One region of the Mesorhizobium sp. M2E.F.Ca.ET.209.01.1.1 genome, then DNA from elsewhere that is predicted to be linked to it. Evidence: predicted binding sites of a transcription regulator. Region 1 holds the regulator's gene; the other holds the start of a gene.
What was found. The regulator LexA, encoded in region 1, represses DNA repair genes until DNA is damaged. The targets are predictions, from matches to a motif close to TGTTCNNNNTGTGTTCNG.
Positions count from the first base shown of each region.

Region 2: the regulator LexA is predicted to act here: its motif matches at 1,764-1,781, upstream of EN852_RS09905 (single-stranded DNA-binding protein).

Region 1 covers NZ_SADP02000034.1:11,468-16,844, forward strand. Annotated here, with positions in the region: gene EN852_RS33245 (alpha/beta hydrolase) at 1-510, opposite strand, end outside; gene kynU (kynureninase) at 570-1,817, opposite strand; gene lexA (transcriptional repressor LexA) at 2,271-3,005, shown strand; gene EN852_RS33260 (ComEC/Rec2 family competence protein) at 3,030-5,377, opposite strand, start outside.
Region 2 covers NZ_SADP02000004.1:165,962-171,338, reverse strand. Annotated here, with positions in the region: gene EN852_RS09925 (ATP-dependent Clp protease proteolytic subunit) at 1-458, opposite strand, end outside; gene EN852_RS09920 (SRPBCC domain-containing protein) at 475-951, opposite strand; gene EN852_RS09915 (metalloregulator ArsR/SmtB family transcription factor) at 948-1,262, opposite strand; gene EN852_RS09910 (cupin domain-containing protein) at 1,307-1,687, opposite strand; gene EN852_RS09905 (single-stranded DNA-binding protein) at 1,882-2,406, shown strand; gene EN852_RS09900 (DUF2306 domain-containing protein) at 2,443-2,841, shown strand; gene EN852_RS09895 (OsmC family protein) at 2,861-3,286, shown strand; gene EN852_RS09890 (MarC family protein) at 3,304-3,933, opposite strand; gene EN852_RS09885 (hypothetical protein) at 4,463-4,996, opposite strand; gene EN852_RS09880 (AraC family transcriptional regulator) at 5,082-5,377, shown strand, end outside.

The sequences.
Region 1 (5,377 bases):
CTGACGGATGCGCCGCGCCACGCCGGGCCCCAGCGGCGAGCCCTCGGTCACCATGCGGCTGGCGAGATGTCCGCCGGCCGAGTGCCCGCTCAGTATCAGCGGACCGTCGACCATGGCCGCCGCCTTGCCGATCGCGGCCGCGATTTCATTGACGATGCCGCTGATCCTGGTCTGCGGGCACAGCGTATAGGAAGGCATGGCGACGGCAAAGCCGCGACCGACAGCGCCGGCGGCCAGATGCGACCAGGAGTTCTTGTGCGACTCCATCCAGTAGCCGCCGTGGATGAACACCACGAGCCCCCTCGGCACGGCGGACGGGAGGAAGAGATCGAACCGGTTGCGCGGCGCCTCGCCATAGACGATGTCGAGCCGCGCCCTGCTCTGCGCCAACAACTTTTCGCGAAATGCGTGAGCCGGGCCGTCCCAGGCAGCCGGCCAGCGGTCGCCGCCGGCGATGTTCGCGCCGTTGGCGTAGGCGTCATCCCAGTCGACAATGCGGTGTCCCAGCACCGTCCCCTCCCGCGATCAGATCGATTTCGAGTTGTCTTTGTTCGGCATGCCATTCGAAGTCACGTGACGGCCTCCTTGACCGCATAGCGGGCCTCTTGCCAGGCGCCGGTGCGCAGGATGTCTTCCAGCACCTCGACGGCGTCCCAGACGTCCCGGTAGCCGACATAGAGCGGCGTGAAGCCGAAACGGACTGTCGACGGCGCTCGGAAATCGCCGATCACGCCGCGCTCGATCAAGGCGCGCATCACCTGGTAGCCATGCGGATGGGCGAACGACACCTGGCTGCCGCGTTCGGCGCCGTCGCGCGGGCCTTCCAGCTCGAGACCCAACGCGCCGCATCTAGCTTCGACAAGGCGGATGAACAGATCCGTCAGCGCGACGCTCTTCTCGCGCACGGCCGTCAGGTCGACTTCGTCCCAAAGATCCAGCGCGCCTTTCAGCGCCCGCATCGACAGCACCGGCTGCGTTCCGCACAGGAACCGCCGGATGCCTGAGCCGGCGGCATAACCCTGTTCGAACGCGAACGGCCTGGCATGCCCCCACCAGCCGCTCAGCGGCTGGCTAATGTCGCCATGGTGGCGGGTCGCGGCATAGATGAAGGCCGGCGCGCCCGGCCCGCCATTGAGATATTTGTAGGTGCAGCCGATCGCGAAATCGGCATTCGAGCCGTCGAGATCGACCGGCAGGGCGCCGGCCGTGTGGCAGAGGTCCCAGACGATCAGCGCACCGGCGTCATGGGCCTTGCGGGTCAGGGCGGCCATGTCGCGCAGCCGGCCGGACTTGTAGTTGACGTGGTTGACCAGGATGACGGCAACATCGTCGTCGATCAGGTCCTCGATCGTCGGGGCATCGACGCCTTCGAGCCGCAGCACCGTGCCGGGCCGCGTCGAGGCCACCCCTTCCGCCATATAGAGGTCGGTCGGGAAGCTGTCGCCCTCGGCAACGATCACCGGGCGCTCGGGCCGCATCGCGAGCGCCGCATGCAGGACCTTGTAGATGTTGATCGAGGTTGTGTCGCACACCACCGTCTGGCCAGGCGCGGCGCCGATCAGACGCCCGAGCCGGTCGCCCAGCTGGACAGGCATGTCGAACCAGCCGGCGGTGTTCCATGCGCGGATGAGATCCCGCGCCCATTCCTGCTTCGCTGACTTCTCGATCTCGCTGAAGACGTTGATTGAAGCAGCGCCGAGCGAATTGCCGTCGAGGTAAATCACCCCTTCCGGCAGAACGAAGCGATCGCGCAGGGCGCGCAGCGGGTCCGCGGCATCCATTGCCTCGACCTCGGCAAGATCGGGAATTCCCCTCATTGTGCTACCGCCTCCGCTTCGAACCGTGCCGCTACATCCTCAGGCGACCGAGGAGTTGTCTCATCACCGTCAGCGGCACGGCAAGAACCTTCTGTCCTGTGTTAGCTGGTCCATAGACGGCAAAGGCTGAGGGCCGGAATCGTCGCCAAGGTTGGCATTTTGGGTTCGTTTCGTTCACGGTACGGTGCATGCATGAATGAGCCGACGCGAAACCCTCGGTGCCTCAGCGACGGTGTCGCCTCTCAATTTCAGCTTAAGGAGAATTGCAAAATCGAGCGGAATCAATGACACAGCCCAGCCGCCGGCGGCCGGGCACCGTCGGATGCAACATTCTTTCGGCAGCCTTAAGAAATTCATTAAACTTTAAACGGTTGCGGAACACAACTGGAACAGATAGTGTTTGTTCTGGGTTTGTTTTTCTGATTCTGGTTTCGGAACCCATGGGGGCCGCCAATGCTGACGCGCAAACAACATGAACTCCTGATGTTCATCCATGAACGCCTGAAGGAGAGCGGGATTCCTCCATCCTTCGACGAGATGAAGGAAGCGCTGGACCTGGCCTCGAAGTCCGGCATCCACCGGCTGATCACGGCGCTGGAAGAACGCGGCTTCATTCGCCGGCTGCCAAACCGGGCGCGCGCGTTGGAGGTCTTGCGGCTGCCCGACTCGATCGCGCCCGGCCTGAATGCCGCAAGGAAATTTTCGCCAAGCGTCATCCAGGGCGGCCAGGGCAATCTAAGCCGCCAGGTCAAGCCGGCAGCGCCTTCGCGTACGCCGACGCCGAGCAATGACGACGACGCCGTTTCGGCCGTGTCCATTCCGGTGATGGGCCGAATCGCCGCCGGTGTTCCGATCGACGCCATCCAGCACCAGACGCATTCGATCTCGGTGCCGCCGGACATGATCATGGGCGGCGAGCATTATGCGCTGGAGGTCAAGGGCGACTCGATGATCGAGGCCGGGATCTTCGACGGCGACACCGTCATCATCCGTAACGCCAGCACGGCGAGCCCGGGTGAGATCGTTGTGGCGCTGGTCGACGATGAGGAAGCGACGCTCAAGCGCTTCCGCCGCAAGGGCGCCTCGATCGCGCTGGAGGCTGCCAACCCGGCCTACGAGACCCGGATCTTCGGACCGGATCGGGTCAAGGTGCAGGGCAAGCTCGTCGGGCTGATCAGGCGCTACTGATCCGGCTGCGAGGGCTTGGCCCTCTCAGGGCTTTTCATAAGGCGGCAGCCCCCTCGCCTCGCGCGAGTATTTGCGCTGCTCGTGCCAGGGCCGATATGGCTTTTCGACGGCATATTGGATGGCTGGGCGGGCCGTTGCCGATTGTGGATCGAAGAAGACGGCGGCGCTGCCGTCACGCGCCAGCTGGCGCTTGGTGACGACAAGCACACGCGGATCCCAGCAGGGATTGTAGGCCGTCGCATCGTTGATGACGATGAGGTCGGCAAAGCCGCAGGCAGGCCGGGCGCTGTCGCGGTTTTCGGCAAGCGCGACGATCGCGCCGGAAGGGTGCCGGCCGATGCAGAGGTCACCGGTGCAATAGAAGGGCGATCCTGGTGGCAGGTCGACAGGATCGGCGATGTCGAGAGCGTCTTTGGCAAACGTCTCCGGCGGCACGATTTCCTCGGCTTTCAGCGCCCGCTTCCAATTGTCGGTGGTGAACTCGTTGGAGCGTTCGCGGTTGACGGCAAGTTCGCCGCCGCCGATCGGCATCGCCACCAGATGCGCATCCTCCGAGATCAGCACATCCGGCGTGCGCACATGCGGGATCGCCAGCAGCGCGGCGAGGGCGAAGGGAACAGCGGCGAGCCTTAGCCAGGTGGTGGCCATGGTCGCGATGACCAGCGCGATTGTCGCCAGCAGCACCGACTGGATCGAGATCAATCCCACGGCATCGACCGGCGAGCGCTCGGAAATCCATGCCGAAATGGCAATCATCGCTGTCAGTCCCTTGCCCATCACATAGAGGAAGGGACCGTCGAAGCCGAACGGCATGGCGAGCGCGCTCAACACGGCGAACGGCATGACGATCAGCGAAACGATCGGCATCACCGCGAGGTTGGCCAGCAGGCTGAGCGGCGACACGCGTTGGAAATGCCAGATCGCAAACAGCAATGTCGCGCTGCCCGCAATGAGCGAGGTTACAGCGGCGCCACCCACGCCAACCGCCAGTTTTCGCGACAGGTATCCGAGGAACGAATGCTTTGCCAGCGGCGCGGTCGCTTTGCCGGCGCGATAGTCGGCAAAGCCGGCATAGGCCCCGACCAAGGCAGCGGTGGCGGCGAAGGACATCTGGAAGCTCGGGCCGACCACTTCATGTGGCGACACAAGGATGACGGCAATCGCCGAGATCGCCAGGTTGCGCATCGTCAGCGCCGCGCGGTCAAAGAGCACCGCGATCAGCATCACGGCGAGCATGATGAAGCTCCGTTCGGCCGCCACCACGATGCCGGAGATGACGAGGTAAGCGGCAATCGAGGCAAGCGCGATCGCAGCGGCGTATTTCTTCACCGGGCGGCGCGACGAGAAATCCGGAAACAGCGCGAAAGCGCCGCGCAGCAGGAACATGATCGTGCCGGCCACCAGCGCCATGTGCAGACCGGAGATCGAGATAATGTGGTAGATGCCGGTGCGTCGCATCGACTCGTTGATCGCTTCCGGAATGCCGGCGCGCACGCCGACGATCAGCGCCGCCGCGATCTCGCCTTCGGACCCGCCGATGCTGCTCCGGATGTGGTCGGCGATCCCTTCGCGCGCGTTTTCTATGGCCGATGCAATGCTTGCGCCCAACAGCACCCCCGTTGGCGCAGACGGAGTCGGTGCAATCAGCTTCGGGTCGCCCAGGAAAAAACCGCTGCCACCTATTCCGGCAAAATAGCTATCGAAGGAATAGTCGTAGCTGTCCGGCCGAACTGGGCCGGTCGGCGGCAGCAGCTTGACATAGCCGGTGAGCATCGACCCGGCCGTCATGCCGGGCGGGATCCTGCGCGCCGACAGCCGAACGCGGTCCGGCGCGTAGCGCAGCGTCGGATGCTCGGCGGACATGACGTCGATGGTCAGCCGCACACGGCCATTGGCCATCGCTTCGGCGGTGACCAGGCGGCCGGTCAGCCGTGTCTGGATTTCGGAACCCAGCATCGGGGTCGCCATCCGCCAGGTCTCCACCTTGGCCGCGAGAAACCCGAGCGCGCAGAAAAGCGATGCCATGAAGACAAGATGCGTTTTCTGCCAGGAGCGCGACACCGCCGCGCAAAGAGCCATCAGGGCCACCGCCGCAAGCGGCCTATAGAGATCGGGCTCGGTGCTCAGCGAGAAGTAATAGATGACGCCGGCGGCCAGAAACACCGGCACCAGCAGGAAGCCGACGCCGCGGTCGAGTTCCGTGGCGGCAGCGACGGCAACGCTTCGGCGCAGCGCAGGAAGCGAAACGGTGCCAAGCTGTTTTCGGATCCTGCCGACGATGGCTGTTGGCGAGGCTGGCTGCAGCGCACCGCCACCGGGCGGCGGTAGCTCGGCGGGCGGATGGAGTTCCGGAAGCGAAACCGGCGGTTCTT
Region 2 (5,377 bases), on a different contig from region 1:
ATATGCTGCTTGGTGCGCACGATGTCCTCGGCATGGCGCTGGATGTCGGAGGCCTGGCCCTGGAAACCGCCTAGCGGCTGGTGCAGCACGATCCTGGTGTTGGGCAGGGCGATGCGCCGTCCCGGCGTGCCGGCCATCAGGAGAAACGAGCCCATAGAGGCGGCGAAGCCCATGCAGACCGTCGACACCGGACAGGAGATGTATTGCATCGTGTCGTAGATGGCGAAGCCGCTGGTCACCATGCCGCCGGGCGAGTTGATGTAGAGCGATATCTCCTTGTCGGGATGGTCGGACTCCAGCGACAGCAACTGCGCGCAGACCAGCGCCGACACGGTGTCGTTGATCTCGCCGTTGATGAAGACGATGCGCTCGCGCAGCAACCGCGAAAAGATATCGAAGGAACGTTCCCCGCGGCTCGATTGCTCGATCACCATCGGCACGAGATTGGCAATGCTCATGACGGATGTCCTCTTTTCAGGCCGCGCGCAACATCATTGAAGGCGCATTGGCGGCGATTGGGTTCTTGCGCGCATGAAGCGAGAGCCCGCAGCCGGCGCCGGCAATGGCCAGAACAGGCTCCGCCACCGGCATGAAACCGTCATGGACGATGCGGAGATGCGTGCCTCCGGAGGCGGTGCGGGCGAGCGTGAAGGTGACGATGCTGTCAAAGGCAGGGAGCTGGTCCGCGTCCTTCGCGCCGGGCCACTCGCGCCAGGAATAACGCAGCAGCTTGCCGGGCTCGGCCTCGAGCACTTCGCATTCTATCGGCGCATTCGGTCCGGCAAAGGCGAAGCGGCTGCCGCCTTCCGCCTTGATGTCGTTCGGCATCATCCAGGCGGCGAGGAGCTCCGGCTCGGTCAGCGCCCGCCATACTTTCTCCGGCGGATCGGAAAGATCGCATTCGAAGCTGAGCGGCGCCTCGGCCGCTGTCGGGTTCTCTGCCTTGGTCATTGGTCCATTCCCTTCAGAACCGTCTTCAACTTCTCGATGCGCTCCGGCCAGAAGGCGCGGTAGCGTTCGACCCAGCCGAGCAGCGGATCGAGCCCTTGCGGATCGGCGCGGTAATAGGCGTTGCGGCCGGCACGCCGCTCGAGCACCAGGCCGGCGCCGCGCAGCACGGCAAGGTGCTGCGAGACCGCCGGCTGCGACACGCTCATGCCGGCGCGCAGCTCGCTCACGCTCATCTCGCTGGCCGTCAGGCGTTCGTAGACAGCGCGACGGGTGGGGTCGGCGAGCGCTCGGAAAATCTCTGCTTCGATCATGAGGAAAGCATAAGTCGATACTTATTGATTTGGCAAGCGCCATTTTAAGGCGTCCAGCGTTTCACCGGCTCCGCGGCTCCGTCGAAGCTTGCCTCGAAGATCGGCGACGCGAGCACGGCATGGATGTGAAGCGTGCCGGAACCAACGTTTCGAAAGCCATGTCTGCGGTGCGCGGGAATGATCAGCGACTGTGCCGCGGCGAGTACGGCCCGTCGGTCGTCGATCCACATTTCGGCTTCGCCGGCAATCACCGTCAGCACTTCCTCGACCGTATGCGAATGCGTTGGCGCGCCGGTTCCCGGTTCCACCCACTGCTCGAATATGCAGAGCTCGGCCCCGCCATTGGCGGCAGCAATGTGCATGCGGGTTTCCACTCCGGCCCGCCACGTTTCGCGCGGCCGATCCTTATGGGTGATGATGTTCATTCGAATGTCCCCTTTGTTTCCAATGCAAGAACACTACCTCTTGGTGACAATCCTTGACAGAAGTAGCGGTCAAGACTAGAACGAAAAGAGAACAAAAACCTTGTGGGAAAAGCCAGCCTTTACGGGCATGGGTGGCCTCAAGGCTGTAAGGTGAGCGACTTAAAATTTGTTTCGGATGAGCGCGGAGAAGTAAGATGGCGGGTAGCGTCAACAAGGTCATTCTGGTCGGCAATCTCGGGGCGGACCCGGAAATCCGCCGCCTGAATTCCGGCGATCCGGTTGTCAACATCCGCGTCGCCACCTCGGAAAGCTGGCGCGACAAGAACTCGGGCGAGCGCAAGGAAAAGACCGAGTGGCACAATGTCGTGATCTTTAACGACCAGCTCGCCAAGGTGGCCGAGCAGTATTTGAAGAAGGGCATGAAGGTCTATGTCGAAGGCCAGCTGCAGACCCGCAAATGGCAGGACCAGACCGGCAATGACCGCTACACGACCGAGATCGTGCTGCAGAAATTCCGCGGTGAATTGCAGATGCTTGACGCGCGTGGCGAGGGCGGCGGCGGCCAGGTCGGCAACTATACCGGCGGCAGCAGCAGCCGCGGTTCCGATTTCGGCCAGTCCGGCCCCAACGAAGGTTTCAGCCGCGGCGGCGGCGGCGGTTCCAGGGGCGGCGGTGGCGGCGGCTCGTCGCGCGAGCTGGACGACGAGATCCCGTTCTAAGCGTCTCTCGACATGATCGTTTAGGGGGAAGGCGCGATGTCGCTCGGACCGCTTCTGTCGGCGCCTCCTCCCATTCCATGGCATGCCTTCGCGGCCTTCGCCGCTTTGGCCATCGGTGGCGCCCAGCTGGCGCTGCCGAAAGGCAATGTGCGTCACCGCGTGCTGGGCTATGCCTGGGTGGCGCTGATGCTGGTCATCGCCATATCGAGCTTCTGGATCCAGCAGATACGGCTCGTCGGTCCGTTCAGCCCGATCCATCTGTTGTCGATCCTGGTGCTGGTCACCGTGCCGCTGGCGGTCTGGCATGCGCGCAACCACCGTGTGGCGAAGCACCGCAAGGTGATGATCTCGCTCTATTTCTTCGGTTTGATCGGCGCGGGCGTCTTCACGCTGCTGCCGGGGCGAATTATGCACGCCGTGGTGTTCGGCCAGTAACCCCGTAAGGAAGATCATCGTGAAAGCACGCGTCAAATGGGTTGAGGAACGCACTTTTGTCGGCGAGTCCGGCAGCGGCCATAAGGTCGTGCTTGGCACCGCGCATGGACCGGAAGGCCGGACGCCGGGACCGAGCCCGATGGAGCTGGTGCTGATCGGCACCGGCGGCTGCTCGGCCTATGATGTCGTGCACATCCTCGAGAAAGGCCGCGAGGCGATCGAGGATTGTGTCGTGGAACTCGACGCCGACCGGGCCGAGACCGACCCGAAAGTGTTCACCCGCATCCACATGCATTTCATCGTCAAGGGCAGAGCCCTGTCGCACGACAAGGTGAAACGGGCGATCAACCTCTCGATCGAGAAATATTGCTCGGCTAGCGCCATGATGGCCAAGACCGCGACGCTTACGCATGATTTCGAAGTGATCGAGACGGGGGCCAAGTAAGGCAGTAGGGGTGTCGCTCAAGCGGCCATCAGCGCTCTGACGCCGTCGGCCACGAACTGCACTGCCAGCGCCGCCAGGATCACGCCCAGCAATCTGGTCAGGATCGAGCGGCCGGTCTGGCCGAGGATGCGGTCGATGCGTTCCGACAGCACGAACACCAGATAGGTGATGACGAGGCAGAGAAAGATGATGCCGACCAGGGCTGCCTGAGCGGCAAAGCCCTCGAAATGTCCCGACAGCAGCACGGTCGCCGAAATGGCGCCGGGGCCGGCGATCAGCGGGATCGCCAGCGGGAAGGCGGCGATGTTGTGGATCATGTCCTTGGTGATCGCGACGTCGCCGATCTTCTCCTTGCGGTCCTGGCGGCGCTCGAACACCATTTCGAAGGCGATGAAGAACAAGAGAAAACCGCCCGCGACGCGGAAAGCCGGCAGCGTGATGCCGAACACCGACAGGATCGAGGCGCCGGCAATCGCAAACAGCGCCATCACCAGGAAGCCGATTACCGACGCGCGCACCGAGACCTGCTGGCGCTCCTCGCGGTTCATGCCGCGCGTGACGGCGAGGAAGAGCGGCGCCAGCCCCGGCGGGTCGATGGTCACCAGGATGGTGACGAAGGCGTTGAACAGGCTGTCGAAACTCGGCATCGCTGGTCCCCTCCCGCCAGGCGAAGCCCAGCCTCTGCAATTGGTAGAGCAAAGCCCGGGCGCTGGAAACAGCCGGGAGGGGAAATGGGTGCGCGAAGCTGTGAAAGCAACTGGGACAGCGCCCTCCTCGCCGTCACCGAAGCTGCCAATCTGCCCCAAAGTGGCTACGCTATGCACATCTTTCGTGACTGGCGTGACTGATCGGGCCAAGGCTTGATTGCCGCGTGGTTCCCCCAATCCGTCGCTGCTTCGCAGCGCCACCTTTCCCCCCTCCGGAGGGAAAGGAGGGGAGCCTTGCTGGAGGAGCGTTAACGGCAAAAAAGCCTAGCGCCTTTCCTCTACCCCGTCGATCGGGGGAGAGGTGGCTCGGCGAAGCCGAGACGAAGTGGGGGGTCGACCAGCGCGGCAGAAGAAATGCATGCGCCAAGCTGCCATGCACGCCATCACCAAAGTGTGCATGCCCTAGCCGCAAGTGGGGGAGATGCCCGGCAGGGCAGAGGGGGCGCGAAGGATCGCGGCTTTTCGATCGCTATCGAGCTTCATTCACGCGCCGCGCTAAAAACTCGACCTCCATGCGCCAGGTCGCTCCGCCGTCATGGGAGCGCTCGCCCAGCCAGCGGAACGAGTTTTCGGTGATGCGTGAAAAGCTCCAGCGCACCGACGCGCCGGTGCCATCCGCGCCGACCTGGACAATCGTGTCGTCCTCGGCGCGGCCGAGCTGGCGGCTGTAATACTGATTGCGCGGATCGCTCCAGAAGATGTGCCAGGCATCCGCGCCGGGGTCGTAGACGCGCAATGTCGTGCCGTAGAAGGTCCACGGTCCGAGCGATGGCGAGGGACCGGCGTCGCGCGCGGGCAGGATCCATACGTCCTGTACCGCCCGGCCTTCCAGGACCCAGCCGAAATGCACCTCGCCGCGGCCCGTCAGTCTGGTCCCGTCATCCAGGATGCGTGTGGCATCGAACGTCCAGGCGCCGATGAAGCGGCCGTAGAGCTTCAGCTTTTCGGCGAGATCCGGATTGGGGCTACCGCTGTGCAGGGCTTCGGCAAAAGAATCGATCATGGCTGCTGCCTCGTTTGTCAGGAGAGGGCGAGCAGTAACGGCATTGCGGGGTTCTGCGCTTGGGAAAAATTGCTATCTTTCGGTGATGGCGACGACTAATAAAACCGTTGCTTCGGGACCTGGTTGGCAGGTGTCCGACGTGATCTGCACCGCCGCCGCCGGCGACAGGCCGTTCGAGGAGGAGCATCGCGCCTTCTGCGTCGCCGCGGTGACCAATGGCACGTTCCGCTACCGCACGCGCCAGGGCACGGCAATGCTGGCGCCAGGCGCCATCCTGCTTGGAAACCCCGGCACCTGCTATGAATGCGGGCATGAGCACGGCGCCGGCGACCGCTGCCTTTCCTTCCATTTTTCGCCGGCCTATCTAGAGCGCGTCGTGGC